4 regions of the Vibrio algivorus genome follow, and region 4 is predicted to be linked to each of the others. Evidence: predicted binding sites of a transcription regulator. Region 4 holds the regulator's gene; each other region holds the start of a gene.
What was found. The regulator PurR, encoded in region 4, represses purine synthesis genes. The targets are predictions, from matches to a motif close to TNANGNAAACGTTTNCNTNA.
Positions count from the first base shown of each region.

Region 1: a site for PurR is predicted at 1,677-1,696, ahead of glyA (serine hydroxymethyltransferase). Genes of this name have one in related genera too.
Region 2: a site for PurR is predicted at 1,854-1,873, ahead of QQJ93_RS09190 (NCS2 family permease). Genes of this name have one in related genera too.
Region 3: a site for PurR is predicted at 1,663-1,682, ahead of QQJ93_RS00550 (uracil-xanthine permease family protein). Genes of this name have one in related genera too.

Region 1 is NZ_BSPV01000009.1:139,193-142,411, forward strand. It holds gene QQJ93_RS13000 (ABC transporter ATP-binding protein) at 1-326, shown strand, start outside; gene QQJ93_RS13005 (MliC family protein) at 341-739, shown strand; gene QQJ93_RS13010 (YitT family protein) at 796-1,398, opposite strand; gene glyA (serine hydroxymethyltransferase) at 1,788-3,038, shown strand.
Region 2 is NZ_BSPV01000006.1:31,133-34,351, forward strand. It holds gene gpt (xanthine phosphoribosyltransferase) at 14-478, opposite strand; gene QQJ93_RS09190 (NCS2 family permease) at 517-1,812, opposite strand; gene QQJ93_RS09195 (aminoacyl-histidine dipeptidase) at 2,635-3,219, shown strand, end outside.
Region 3 is NZ_BSPV01000001.1:130,734-133,952, forward strand. It holds gene QQJ93_RS00550 (uracil-xanthine permease family protein) at 226-1,587, opposite strand; gene QQJ93_RS00555 (hypothetical protein) at 2,192-2,473, shown strand; gene recG (ATP-dependent DNA helicase RecG) at 2,492-3,219, opposite strand, start outside.
Region 4 is NZ_BSPV01000004.1:247,808-251,026, reverse strand. It holds gene elyC (envelope biogenesis factor ElyC) at 1-562, shown strand, start outside; gene purR (HTH-type transcriptional repressor PurR) at 777-1,781, shown strand; gene QQJ93_RS06870 (ABC transporter substrate-binding protein) at 1,904-3,064, shown strand; gene QQJ93_RS06865 (ABC transporter permease) at 3,084-3,219, shown strand, end outside.

The DNA of each region.
Region 1 (3,219 bases), on a different contig from region 4:
TTGCTGTTATGTACCTTGGTCAAATTGTCGAATATGGCGAGGCACAGCAGGTTTATCAGCACCCGAAACATCCGTATACCCAATCTTTATTATCGGCGATTCCGATTACTCACCCTAAATACAGAAATGCCAAACTTCGATGGGAAGAACAAGGAATTGGTGAACGCATTTTATTAAAAGGGGATATTCCATCGCCGATTGATAGACCTAAAGGTTGTCGCTTTGCTTCACGTTGTCCTCAAGTCATGTCAAAATGTCAGCAACAACCTGTTTTGATGGAAGATGAAAATTCACATCATTCTGTATCGTGTTTTTTATATAATTAATTGGATGGTGATTTATGACATGTAGTCAGTCGTTTTTATTTACAATGCTTTCTCTCGCATTACTGTCAGGCTGTACCACAGTTGAAGAACAACCAAGTTCCGATAATATTGCGACCACTACTTCAGTGGATGGCGTTAAGGTGGTGGGCGTTGCTTATAAATGTCGAATTGATCAGTCTGAAAGTGAATCACAAGGTAAGTTTGAAAAGCCTTTCTTAATTGAGTATTCCGGTCAGGAACAAGCAATGCTCGTTGAGCGTTCAGGCTCTTATCCACTTATTCGCGTAGAATCGGCATCAGGTAGTAAATATGCATCGGTAGATGGTATGCAAACATTTTGGGGAAAAGGAGATAAAGCTATTATCACTTTAAACCACGAAACCTTTCACGACTGCTTCCAAGTGAAAGAGTAAAGTTTTATAAAAAAGGGCCTTTGAGCCCTTTTTTTAGAACTGTAGTTTTAGAGTATTTATTGTTGGTATCTAACAGCATAGCGATTTGGCTTATGATTCATAGCTAATGTGATGTTTAATATAATCGCGCCGAGTACCGAAAGGGCGATAGTCCAGCTTGATACAAAAAATAGCGATGCGATAACAATACTACAATCGAGCAGCATTTGAGTTTTACCAACAGAGACTCCTGTCTTATCTTGGATTAATAAGCACATCACATTAAAACCGCCTAAGCTTGAGCGGTGGCGAAATAAAATCAACATACCAATACCAATTAATAACCCACCGGCTATTGCGCTAAAAATTTCATTGATCCGACTCAGCACGATAACGTTGTACAATTGGTCGGCAAAAATAGCGACTAACGCACCACAAAGGAGGCTATTAATCGCAAAGGCTTTCCCAAAGCGTAGCCAAGCTAAAGCATAAAATGGTAGATTAATAAAAAAATATAAGGTACCGAAGGATAAAGAAGAAAGTTGGCTCAGTAATAGTGCCAACCCCGCTGTGCCACCAGTAATGAGTTGCGCAGACGAGAGAAAAAACACGCCTAATGCGACTAAAAAACTTCCAACTAGTAGTGCAATTCCATCTTCTCGTTTTGTGTGTTTTTCCATCACTGAAATAATATTCTTGTCCATAATTAACGAAATTCTAATCAATGAAGTGTGATTATGGTACTTTTGTTAGAAAATCATGGTTAACGAGTTGTATTCGAATGTTTACGCAAATGTAAACTTATTATATGGTTTGTACACCATAAACAAAGAATGGTGGAAATCTGTTCACTATTACTTTTCTTCAACCTAATTGTTAAGTTTTTGCATGCAGAAAGTTGAGATTGCTACTTTCTGATATGGATCAAATTAGGTAGAATAACGCCTATCAAAAACAGTGACGAAAACGTTTGCTTTGCGTCGTTGGCTGTATTTTTACGAAACTTACCGTTTTTATGGACCTTTCGGGTTTTTAGGACTTTTCAGATAATCTGAACCAGGAGATACAAATGCTTAAGCGTGATATGAACATTGCGGATTACGATGCGGATCTTTTTACCGCAATTCAGGAAGAAACTCTTCGTCAAGAAGAGCACATTGAGCTTATTGCTTCGGAAAACTACACCAGTCCACGTGTGATGGAAGCCCAAGGTTCTCAGCTAACCAATAAGTACGCAGAAGGTTATCCTGGCAAGCGTTACTACGGTGGTTGTGAGTACGTTGATAAAGTAGAAACTTTAGCGATTGAACGTGCATGTGAGTTATTTGGCGCTGAATATGCAAACGTACAACCTCACTCTGGTTCTCAGGCGAATAATGCAGTTTACATGGCGCTGTTAAATGCAGGTGATACCGTATTAGGTATGAGCCTAGCGCACGGCGGTCACTTAACTCACGGTTCACCAGTAAACTTCTCTGGTAAGCTTTACAACATCATTCCTTACGGCATTGACGAGAAAGGTCAAATTAACTACGAAGAAATGGAAGCGCTAGCGGTAGAACACAAACCAAAAATGATCATTGGTGGTTTCTCTGCTTACTCTCAAGTTTGTGATTGGGCGCGTATGCGTGAAATCGCAGATAAAGTAGGTGCTTACTTCTTCGTAGATATGGCTCACGTTGCTGGTCTTATCGCGGCTGGTGTTTACCCGAACCCAGTGCCTCATGCGCACGTAGTTACGACAACAACGCATAAAACGCTTGCTGGCCCACGCGGTGGTTTGATTCTTTCGAATGAAGGTGAAGACCTTTATAAAAAATTAAACTCAGCGGTTTTCCCTGGTGGTCAAGGTGGTCCTCTAATGCACGTTATCGCGGCAAAAGCGGTAGCTTTCAAGGAAGCACTAGAGCCAGAATTCAAAGAATACCAAGCTCGCGTTGTTGCCAATGCAAAAGCGATGGTCGCAGAATTTATTGCTCGCGGTTACAACATTGTTTCTGGTTCAACTGAAAACCATTTATTCCTTGTTGATCTAATCGACAAAGATATTACTGGTAAAGAAGCCGATGCTGCTTTAGGTTCAGCTAATATCACAGTAAATAAAAACTCAGTACCAAACGATCCACGTAGCCCATTTGTAACTTCTGGTATTCGTGTTGGTTCACCATCAATCACTCGTCGTGGCTTCACTGAAGAAGATGCGAAAAACCTTGCTGGCTGGATGTGTGACATTCTAGACAACATGGGTGATGAGTCTGTGATTGAAGCAACTAAAGCAAAAGTATTAGAGATTTGTAAGCGCAAACCAGTTTACGCATAATATTTCTGGATAAAAAGGAGCGATTTCTGCGGCAGAGGTACTCATTTACTAGCGTAAAATCCGTGCCTCTTTCTTGAACTCGCTCTTTTTATTTTGAAATTAAACTCGTTGTAAAACAGTTTATAGCAGCGTCAGATAAGAGACGAATTTCGTAACTCGAATCTAGAGCGCTTCGCTTCTC
Region 2 (3,219 bases), on a different contig from region 4:
AGCAGTGAATTAATTACTTTTGCTTGCGATTAACTGGCTCTTCAAATTGAAGCGTCATATCCCAAGGTTGCTCAATCCATGTATCTTGAGCAATATCGACAATATAATCATCAACAAGATCTTGACCGGCAGGCTTAGCGCATACTGTAATAAGCTTAGCTTTAGGGTACATTTCGCGAATATGACGAGCTGTATCACCACTATCCACTAAATCATCGACGATAAGGAAACCTTCACCGTCACCTTCGATGGTTTTTAAAACTTTCATTTCACGCTGGTGATCGTGGTCGTAGCTAGAGATACAAATTGTATCAACATAGCGAATACCAAGTTCACGAGCCAAAATAGCTGCAGGTACTAAACCACCACGGCTAACACCAACAATACCCTTCCACTGCTCAGCTGGCATTTGCTTGGCCGCTAATTGACGACAATACATTTGCATATTGTCCCAAGTGATAATGAATTTATTACTCATAAAATAAAACCTGCTTTGTTTTTGTTTCTAAGATGCAATTAAGCACCCGTAAGAATGAATTTCAACAAGAATATTAAGGCTAGAATCCAAACGCCAATGTTCACTTCACGCGCTTTACCGCTGAGTAGTTTAATCGCTGCATAGGTCACAAAACCCATTGCGATACCTTCAGCAATCGAGAAAGTTAATGGCATTAATAAGCAAACTACTGCAACAGGTGCCGCTTCACTTAAATCATCCCACTCAATATTAACGAGGCCTGATAACATCAAGATAGCCACATAAAATAATGCGCCTGTTGTTGCATAGGCTGGAACCATACCGGCTAATGGTGAGAAGAATAATGCAAGAAGGAATAAAATACCAACGACAACTGCAGTTAAGCCTGTACGACCACCTACAGCAACACCTGCAGTACTTTCAACAAACGATGTAGTATTTGATGTACCTAGCAATGCACCAATCGAAGTAGCTGTTGAGTCAGATAATAGCGCTTTATTCAAACGAGGGATTTTACCATCTTTACCAATAAAGCCAGCTTTGTTTGCTACCCCTACCAATGTGCCAGCCGTATCAAACAAATCGACAAACAAGAAAGCAAACACGACTGAAATCATGCCTACATCTAAAATTGCAGAGAAATCAAGTTGTAAGAAAGTAGGTGCGATGCTTGGTGGCATAGAAACAATCCCGCCATAAGCAACATTGCCTAAAATCACGCCAATCGCAGTGATCGCCAAAATAGCAATCATTACCGCCGCTTTAAATCCACGATGAACAAGTACAATGGTTAATACAAAGCCTAGTGCACCTAAAACTGCAGGTATTGAAGTTAAATCCCCAACGGTAACTAATGTTGCAGGGCTACCTACCACTATACCAGCGTTCTTTAATGCAATTAATGCTAAGAAAAGACCAATACCAGCGGAAATACCTAAACGCAATGACATAGGGATAGAGTTAATAATAAGCTCACGAATTTTAAATAAGCTTAATATGATGAATAAAATACCCGAGCAGAATACTGCTGCCAAAGCGACCTGCCAAGTGTGTCCCATACCTAGTACTACCGTGTAGGTAAAGAAAGCATTTAGCCCCATACCTGGCGCTTGAGCAATTGGGTAATTGGCGTAAAAGCCCATAATAAAACAGCCAATTGCAGCAGCAAGACACGTAGCCACAAACACTGAGCCATGATCCATTCCAGCTTGAGATAAAATTGCAGGGTTAACAAAAATAATATAAGCCATCGTCAAGAACGTCGTAACGCCGGCTAAGACTTCGGTTTTCACGTTGGTACCGTGCTCCGATAACTTAAATAACTTTTCTAACATGTGATGTCCCTAAAGTGTGCGTAGCAGCAAAATTTAAACGATTGCGCAATCGTTTTAATAAAAAGGCGTGTAGTTTTCCAAATAATGCTAATGAAAGCAATCTGTATCTGATACAAATATCAATTTTAATACTTTTTGCTCGAGGTATCTCAATGAGATTTATCTCCCAAATGATTTCAAGATGTCAGTTGCTTCAGTATATGAATAAAAAAAGCCACCTAAACAGTAGGTGGCAATAGAATTCTGTAACCTTAGCGACCCATCTATTCTAAACAAAAGGGGGTAACACAAACATCGGATCTCGTCAATAACTAGTAGCCATAAATAATGGATACCGTCTGCTATCAGTAAATCAATATTTGTACACATCCAAGACAGTAATTGATTCATGTTTACTATCATCAAGAAGTAACGAGATAATACAGGGCCGGTAATTAAATTACTAATTATTCTTTTTCATCATACTAAAAAAGAAAGTTATGCAATGATAACCACAATAAATGGTAATAAAATTACACAAAAATAAGAGTAACGGATCTTTAAAGTTTGATACACCTCAATTGAAGGCATTTATCTTATCTCTATGCTGTACATCCGGCCTTTCAAGTAGCATTATTCTACTCATACTATTTATACCCATAGTAATTATCGTTGCAGTGAGGTGACAAGTGAATGAGCCCTATGAGCATAGCTCGTCTATTCAATTGGGGTAAATAAACGCTAGCAACAGAACTGCACCTTGAAGTTACTTGGCTATAAATCACCTATTTCAACTATCCTAATTAACATAATCAGGGTAGATAAATCAGTTAGGAGTCTTTTGTGTCGAATCAACATTCTGAAATCAGTCAACTATCCCCTCAACCTGTCTGGCAATTTTTCGATAAAATCTGCTCCATTCCTCATCCTTCAAAGCATGAAGAAGCACTTGCTCAGTACATCGTTGAATGGGCAACCTCACAAAACTTACCCGTTAAACGTGATGATGCTGGTAATGTTTTTATTACTAAGCCTGCAACAGCTGGAATGGAAAACAAAAAGAAAGTCGTTCTTCAAGCGCATATTGATATGGTGCCACAAAAGAATGAAGACACAACGCACGACTTCACCAAAGATCCAATTCAGCCTTACATTGATGGTGAGTGGGTAACCGCGAAAGGTACAACACTAGGTGCTGATAATGGTATGGGCATGGCTTCATGTTTAGCGGTTCTGGCTTCAACAGACATTAAACACGGCCCATTAGAAGTACTGCTGACTATTGATGAAGAGGCTGGAATGACAGGTGCTTTTGCACTACAAGAAGGTTGGCTTGATGCTGATATTCTACTTAACACTGATTCAGAGCAAGAAGGCGAAATCTACATGGGTTGTGCCGGTGGTGTAAATGCTTCAATCATTTTTGAT
Region 3 (3,219 bases), on a different contig from region 4:
ACGAGTTATCCGGGATCTATAGCAGGCTTTCACTAGATCCCTGATGTCACCTTGCGGCTCCTCAGGGATGACATTTTTTTGTGTGTTTCGTGTATGTAAAAGCCACAGCGATCGCTGAGCGGCTCTTCCTAGGAACCAGAAACTAGGGACTAGGGACTAGGAGCCTTTAATCTTTTCCGAGTAACGAGCAGCGAAGCGCCCGATAAACGAGATTCGCTCCGCCTTTTAATCTTCTTTACTCGCCGGCAGTATCATACTTAGCACAATCGCTGTGATCCCACCTGCTGCAACACCTGATGAGAAAATACTTTTAATAAACTCTGGCATAAATTGCAGAATTTCAGGCTTTTGTGCAATACCTAATCCCATCGAAAATGACAATGCCATAATTAAAATTGCGCGGCGGTCTAGATCGACTCGAGAAATAATACGAACCCCTGCCGCGGCAATCGTACCGAACATTACGATGGTAGCACCACCAAGTACAGGTTCTGGAATGAGCTGAACAAAGCTTGCGACACTAGGGAATAAACCGAGAATAATCAGCATGCCAGAAATAAAATAACCCACATAACGACTTGCCACCCCTGTTAGCATAATGATGCCGTTGTTTTGGCTGAAGGTTGAGTTCGGGAAGCTATTAAATACGGCGGCAATCGCTGAGTTCAAACCATCTGCCAATACGCCACCTTTAATACGTTTTAGATAAACAGGGCCATCAACAGGCTCTCCTGAAACTTCTGAAGTGGCAGTAATATCCCCAATTGCTTCTAGTGCCGTGATCAGGAAGATCAGTACTAAAGGAATAAATAACGACCAATCAAACCCTAATCCAAATTGCATTGGAATCGGTAAAGCGACTACCTCGGTATGAGCCGTTTGGCTGAGATCAAGCATTCCCATGAAATAAGCCACAATACAACCCACAAACATAGCAATCACAATAGAAGCAACTCGCAAGTATGGGTTTTTTGCTCGGTTTAAAATCACGATTAAACCTAACACTACACCTGCAAGTGCTAGGTTATCTAAACTGCCGAAGGTGTTGTTTTCCATTGCACCATAACCACCACCAATCGATACCAAGCCAATTTGGATCAGCGTTAAGCCAATTAAAGTCACAACGATGCCAGACACGAGTGGAGTAATGATTTTTTGTGCGTACTGTAAAATTCGAGATAAGAAGATTTCCGCACTCGATGCGACCAAAATAGTGCCGAAAATCGCAGCCATCATGGTTTCAATCGAGGCTCCTCCAGCTTTTAAAGATAAACCCGCCCCAATGATTGGCCCGAGAAAGTTAAAACTGGTGCCTTGAATGGAAAGTAAACCAGAACCAATAGGACCAATAGTGCGGATTTGGATAAATGAACAAATACCCGAAGCAAACAGTGACATACTGATAATGGTATTGGTTTGCTCGGCAGGAACGCCTAAAGATTGGCAAATAATAAGGGAAGGAGTAATGACGGCAACAAACATCGCAAGTAGGTGCTGTAGAGCAGCAAAAACAGTTTGAGGTAACGGTGGACGGTCGTTTAATTGGTACACTAACTCGGTTGGACGAGGTGCTTGTGAAGCGCTCATAATTTCCCTTATTATCCAAATATTTGTTGACTGATACGTCAAGAATTTTGCGCATATTATAAAAGGTTGGACAAAGAAAGCAAACGTTTGCGCGTAAGCGATTATCGAGTCTAGGGCGTTTCACTTCTCGTGGCTCGAAAGCCGAAGGGAAAGAGACGGTTGCGGGTGGCGTGTTTCGTGTTGCGTGTAAAAACGGAAGTTAAAAGTGACGCGTCATCCTGAAAAGCGACGTAGGAGCGCAGTTCAGGATCTCCAGTAGCCATTGAGTGAGTACATCGCGGTAGGAGATTCCGTATCCTCTTCGTTAAGTCTCATTTACTTAGCATAACTACAATCGACTTGCCTTACCTAAAACGCTTTTATCTTGAACAAAACTCAATCAAAAAAGATCAGTGCGCTCTATTAAATAATACCTCTGTCTGTTATGAAAAAAGAAAGGGGACTATAAATAGAGGTTAATTTATGTTCATTAATATTAAAGAAGACTTTTTTTTGTGACTCATTTTGCAGAATGGGGCTTTTGTTTTGTGACTTATTTGGCGGAATGATGCTTTTTTCGGGGTTATTCTTGAGGCTAATGGGAATTCATAAGCGGGAGGTGCTTATGTGCAAGACGTTTAAACTTATGACATTTGGATGTGTCATCATGTTTTTTTGTAGTAGTGCGATTGCTTCAGTTTCTCAAAATGTTGTGTTTGTTGGTGTTAGAGCTAACTTGGTACCCGAAAAGGCCAATATAGAGATTAACAACAGTAAAATACAATATACATTAGGCTATAAGAATGTTGTTCATGAAGTGGAAATTTCAGACAACGAAGAAGGGAGTGAATTCTCTTATTTAACTGCTCAATATGAGAACACAAAAATTTTATCGAGTAACATTTGAATTGAATTGTTTCTAATTTTAGGCTTTAAGGTATTGTTTTTTTTGTTTTAACCAACGCTCAATAATCGCTTTGGCATTGCTTGGATATTGCTGATGAATGTGGCGCGCGATGCGTTGTACTTCAGGAATTAAATATTGGTCACGCAGTAAGTCCGCTATTTTAAAATCCGCTAAGCCTGTTTGTTTGGTGCCAAGGACTTCACCGGGGCCGCGGATTTCGAGATCTTTTTGAGCAATGACAAAGCCATCGTTACTTTCACGTAACACACCGAGACGTTTTTGTGCGGTCTTTGAAAGCGGCGCGTGATACAACAGTACACAAGAGCTGGCTACTGACCCTCGTCCAACCCGTCCACGTAGCTGATGAAGTTGGGCCAACCCTAAACGTTCAGGGTTTTCGATGATCATCAAACTGGCATTAGGTACATCGACTCCAACTTCAATCACGGTAGTGGCGACTAACAAGTGTAATTCACCGGATTTAAATTGCTGCATGACTTGTTGTTTTTCCGAGGGTTTCATGCGTCCATGTACCAAACCAATTTTGAGTTCCGGTAGTTGGCGTTGCAATTCTTCCGCGGTATCGGCTGCCGCTTGAGCTTCTAATACTTCTGATTCATCAATTAAGGTGCATACCCAATAAGCTTGCTTGCCTTCTTGGGCACAAGCAATTCTAACGCGTTCGATAATATCGTTTCGGCGAGTATCAGCAATCGCGACGGTTTGAATCGGTGTTCGGCCGGGAG
Region 4 (3,219 bases):
TGACTATGTCATGGTATTAGGAAGTGGCCATATTGTTGATAACGATATTCCAGCAACTTCGGAACTATCTCGCAATGGTTTGATGCGTCTTGCGGAAGGTATTCGTATTTTACACCTCTACCCTGGAGCAAAATTAATTTTGTCTGGTTATAACGGTGGCACATCGGTAAGTAATGCACGAATGATGGCGAATGTTGCTGTTTCATTAGGCGTAGCAAAATCCGATATCATTCTATTAGAAAGTGCTCAAGATACTTGGGATGAAGCGCATCAAGCGGCAGGTTTTGTTGCTGATAAACGTATGGTACTGATCACCTCTGCCAGTCACATGAAACGTGCTATTGGTGAGTTTAACAAAGCAGGACTTGAACCTATCCCTGCACCGACCAATTACTTAGCTTTTGATGATATTAAACAGCCATGGGATAAATATTCTCCACAAGCGAAATATCTAGAGCAAAGTGAACGTTATTGGTATGAGCAGCTTGGTCGATGGTGGTCTTCTTTACGCGACACACTAAGTAACCAGAAGAATTCCGGTACGGCTACAACGTTAGAGTAACGAGATAATACGCGAGCAATCGATAACGTTGCTGCTAACGTGCGGTATTTGTTTTGTCATAAAAATGCCATATCTGATTGTCAGTCATGGCATTTAAGACTAAAATCGTAGTTCATAAAATACAGAATAAAATTAAGTCGCTGATTAAAGGCGACTTTTATCTTTTTAGATTAGAATAAATCCGGCGAAGACGTCGGCATAAAGGAAATTCACTATGGCTACAATTAAAGATGTCGCACGTATTGCAGGTGTTTCTACCACCACAGTGTCACATGTCATCAATAAGACTCGTTTTGTTGCAGAAGCAACTCAAGAAAAAGTCATGGCCGCAGTGAAAGAACTGAATTATGCCCCAAGCGCTGTTGCCCGTAGTCTGAAATGCAATACCACTAGCACCATTGGTATGTTAGTAACGCAGTCAACTAATCCATTTTTTGCCGAAGTAGTAGATGGCGTAGAAAGCTATTGTTACCGCAAAGGTTACACTCTGATCCTTTGTAATACTGGTGGCCGTGCAGATAAACAACGTGATTATATTCGTATGTTAGCTGGCAAACGTGTTGATGGCCTTTTAGTGATGTGTTCAGACTTAGATGCTGATTTACAAGAGATGCTAGATGGTCACCCAGATATTCCTAAGGTCGTCATGGATTGGGGCCCAGAAAGCTCTCAAGCAGATAAGATCATCGATAACTCTGAAGAAGGTGGCTATTTAGCAACTCGTTACCTCATGGCTCAAGGTCACAAAGATATTGCTTGTCTAAGTGGTCACTTCGAAAAAGTTGCCTGTAAAGAACGCATCTCTGGCTGCAAACGCGCATTAGCGGAAGACGGTTTAACGCTTCCAGAAGAGTGGTTACTTGAAGGTAACTTTGAGTGTGATACCGCCGTGATCGCTGCAGATAAAATTCTTGCTATGGAGAAAAAACCAACCGCCGTTTTCTGCTTTAACGATATTATGGCACTCGGCTTAATGAGCCGCTTACAAGAAAAAGGCATGAAAGTACCAGAAGATATTTCGGTTATTGGTTACGATAACATTGATATTTCACCTTACTTCTCACCACCTTTAACGACAGTTCACCAGCCAAAACGTCGTCTAGGTAAGAATGCGGTAGAGATTTTATTAGAGCGTATTAAAGATAAAAATCATGCTAAGCAGACATTTGAGATGTTCCCTGAGATTATTGAACGCTCTTCGGTAAAAACATTGAAATAGTAGTATTCTTAGCCGAGTAACGAATAACTAAACCAGCGCTGATGTCGTTGGTTTTTTTATTGAAATTTTTTAGGCGGATCATCTGTCTATATTGATATACCTAACTTTGTATAAGGATATACATGAAACGTCTGCTACTTAGCTTCATTTTGATCACTCTGCCACTGCTTTCTTCTGCTAAAGATATCTCCATTAGCCAGTTAGATTGGCAACAAGTTGAACAACGAGCAAAAGGACAAGATGTTTACTTTAATGCTTGGGGTGGTAGCCAAGAGATTAATGACTATCTTCGTTGGGTAGCAAAGCAAGTAAAACAAAAGTATGGCATTGAACTTCACCACGTTAAGGTCACTGATATTTCCGAAACCACCACTCGCCTGCTCGCTGAAAAAACTGCTGGAAAACATTCTGGTGGTAGTGTCGATATGGTGTGGATCAATGGTGAAAATTTCAAATCAATGAAGAATAACCAATTACTCTACGGCCCTTTCGTTTCAAGCTTGCCAAATTGGAAAAAAGTCGACTCTAGTCTCCCTGTCACTAATGATTTTTCTGAACCAACAGAAGGATTAGAAGCGCCGTGGGGGGTGGGTCAATTAGTCTATATTCATGATCAGAAAAAGTTACCGACACCCCCACAGTCAGCACAACAATTATTCGATTATGCAAAACACCACCCTGGGCGTATTACCTACCCTAAGCCACCTCAGTTTCATGGCACTAGCTTTTTAAAAGCCTTACTTATCGAACTTTCTGATGAAAAGAGCGCGCTATCTAAGCCCGTTGATGAAGACTCATTTACTCAAGTAACTCAACCTTTATGGGATTACTTAGATGCTATTCAACCTTATTTATGGCAACAAGGCCGCCAATTCCCAACCACTCAACCTGAAATGCTGCAATTGCTCGATGATGATCAAATTGATATTGCTCTTACCTTCAACCCAAATGAAGTTTTTTCAGCCCAAGCAAGCGGTAAGTTAGCCCCAACAACGAAAACCTATGCATGGAAAAATGGCGCATTGTCTAACATTCATTTTCTTGCCATCCCATGGAACGCTAATGCAAAAGAAGGGGCATTAGTCGTAATTAACTTTCTACTCAACCCTCAAGCACAATCACGTAAAGGTGATATCAATGTCTGGGGAGACCCATCAGTATTGCAAACCAAATACTTAACAGGCAGTGCTCAAAAAACGATGTTATTTCCCTCAATTGAAGAGCCTCACCCTAGTTGGCAAACCGCACTAGAACAGGCTTGGATTGAGCGATATAGCCAATAACAACGAATTAAGGGCGCTCATGCAAAGCAAGCAAAGACGTATGCTAAGCATCGGTTATTTACTGGTGATTTTGATCTGCTTTCTCCCCCTTTTTCCGGGGGTGTTAGGCATGGTAATCCCTGCTTTTGGTTTCATTCCGCCGCTTGGTCTAAATA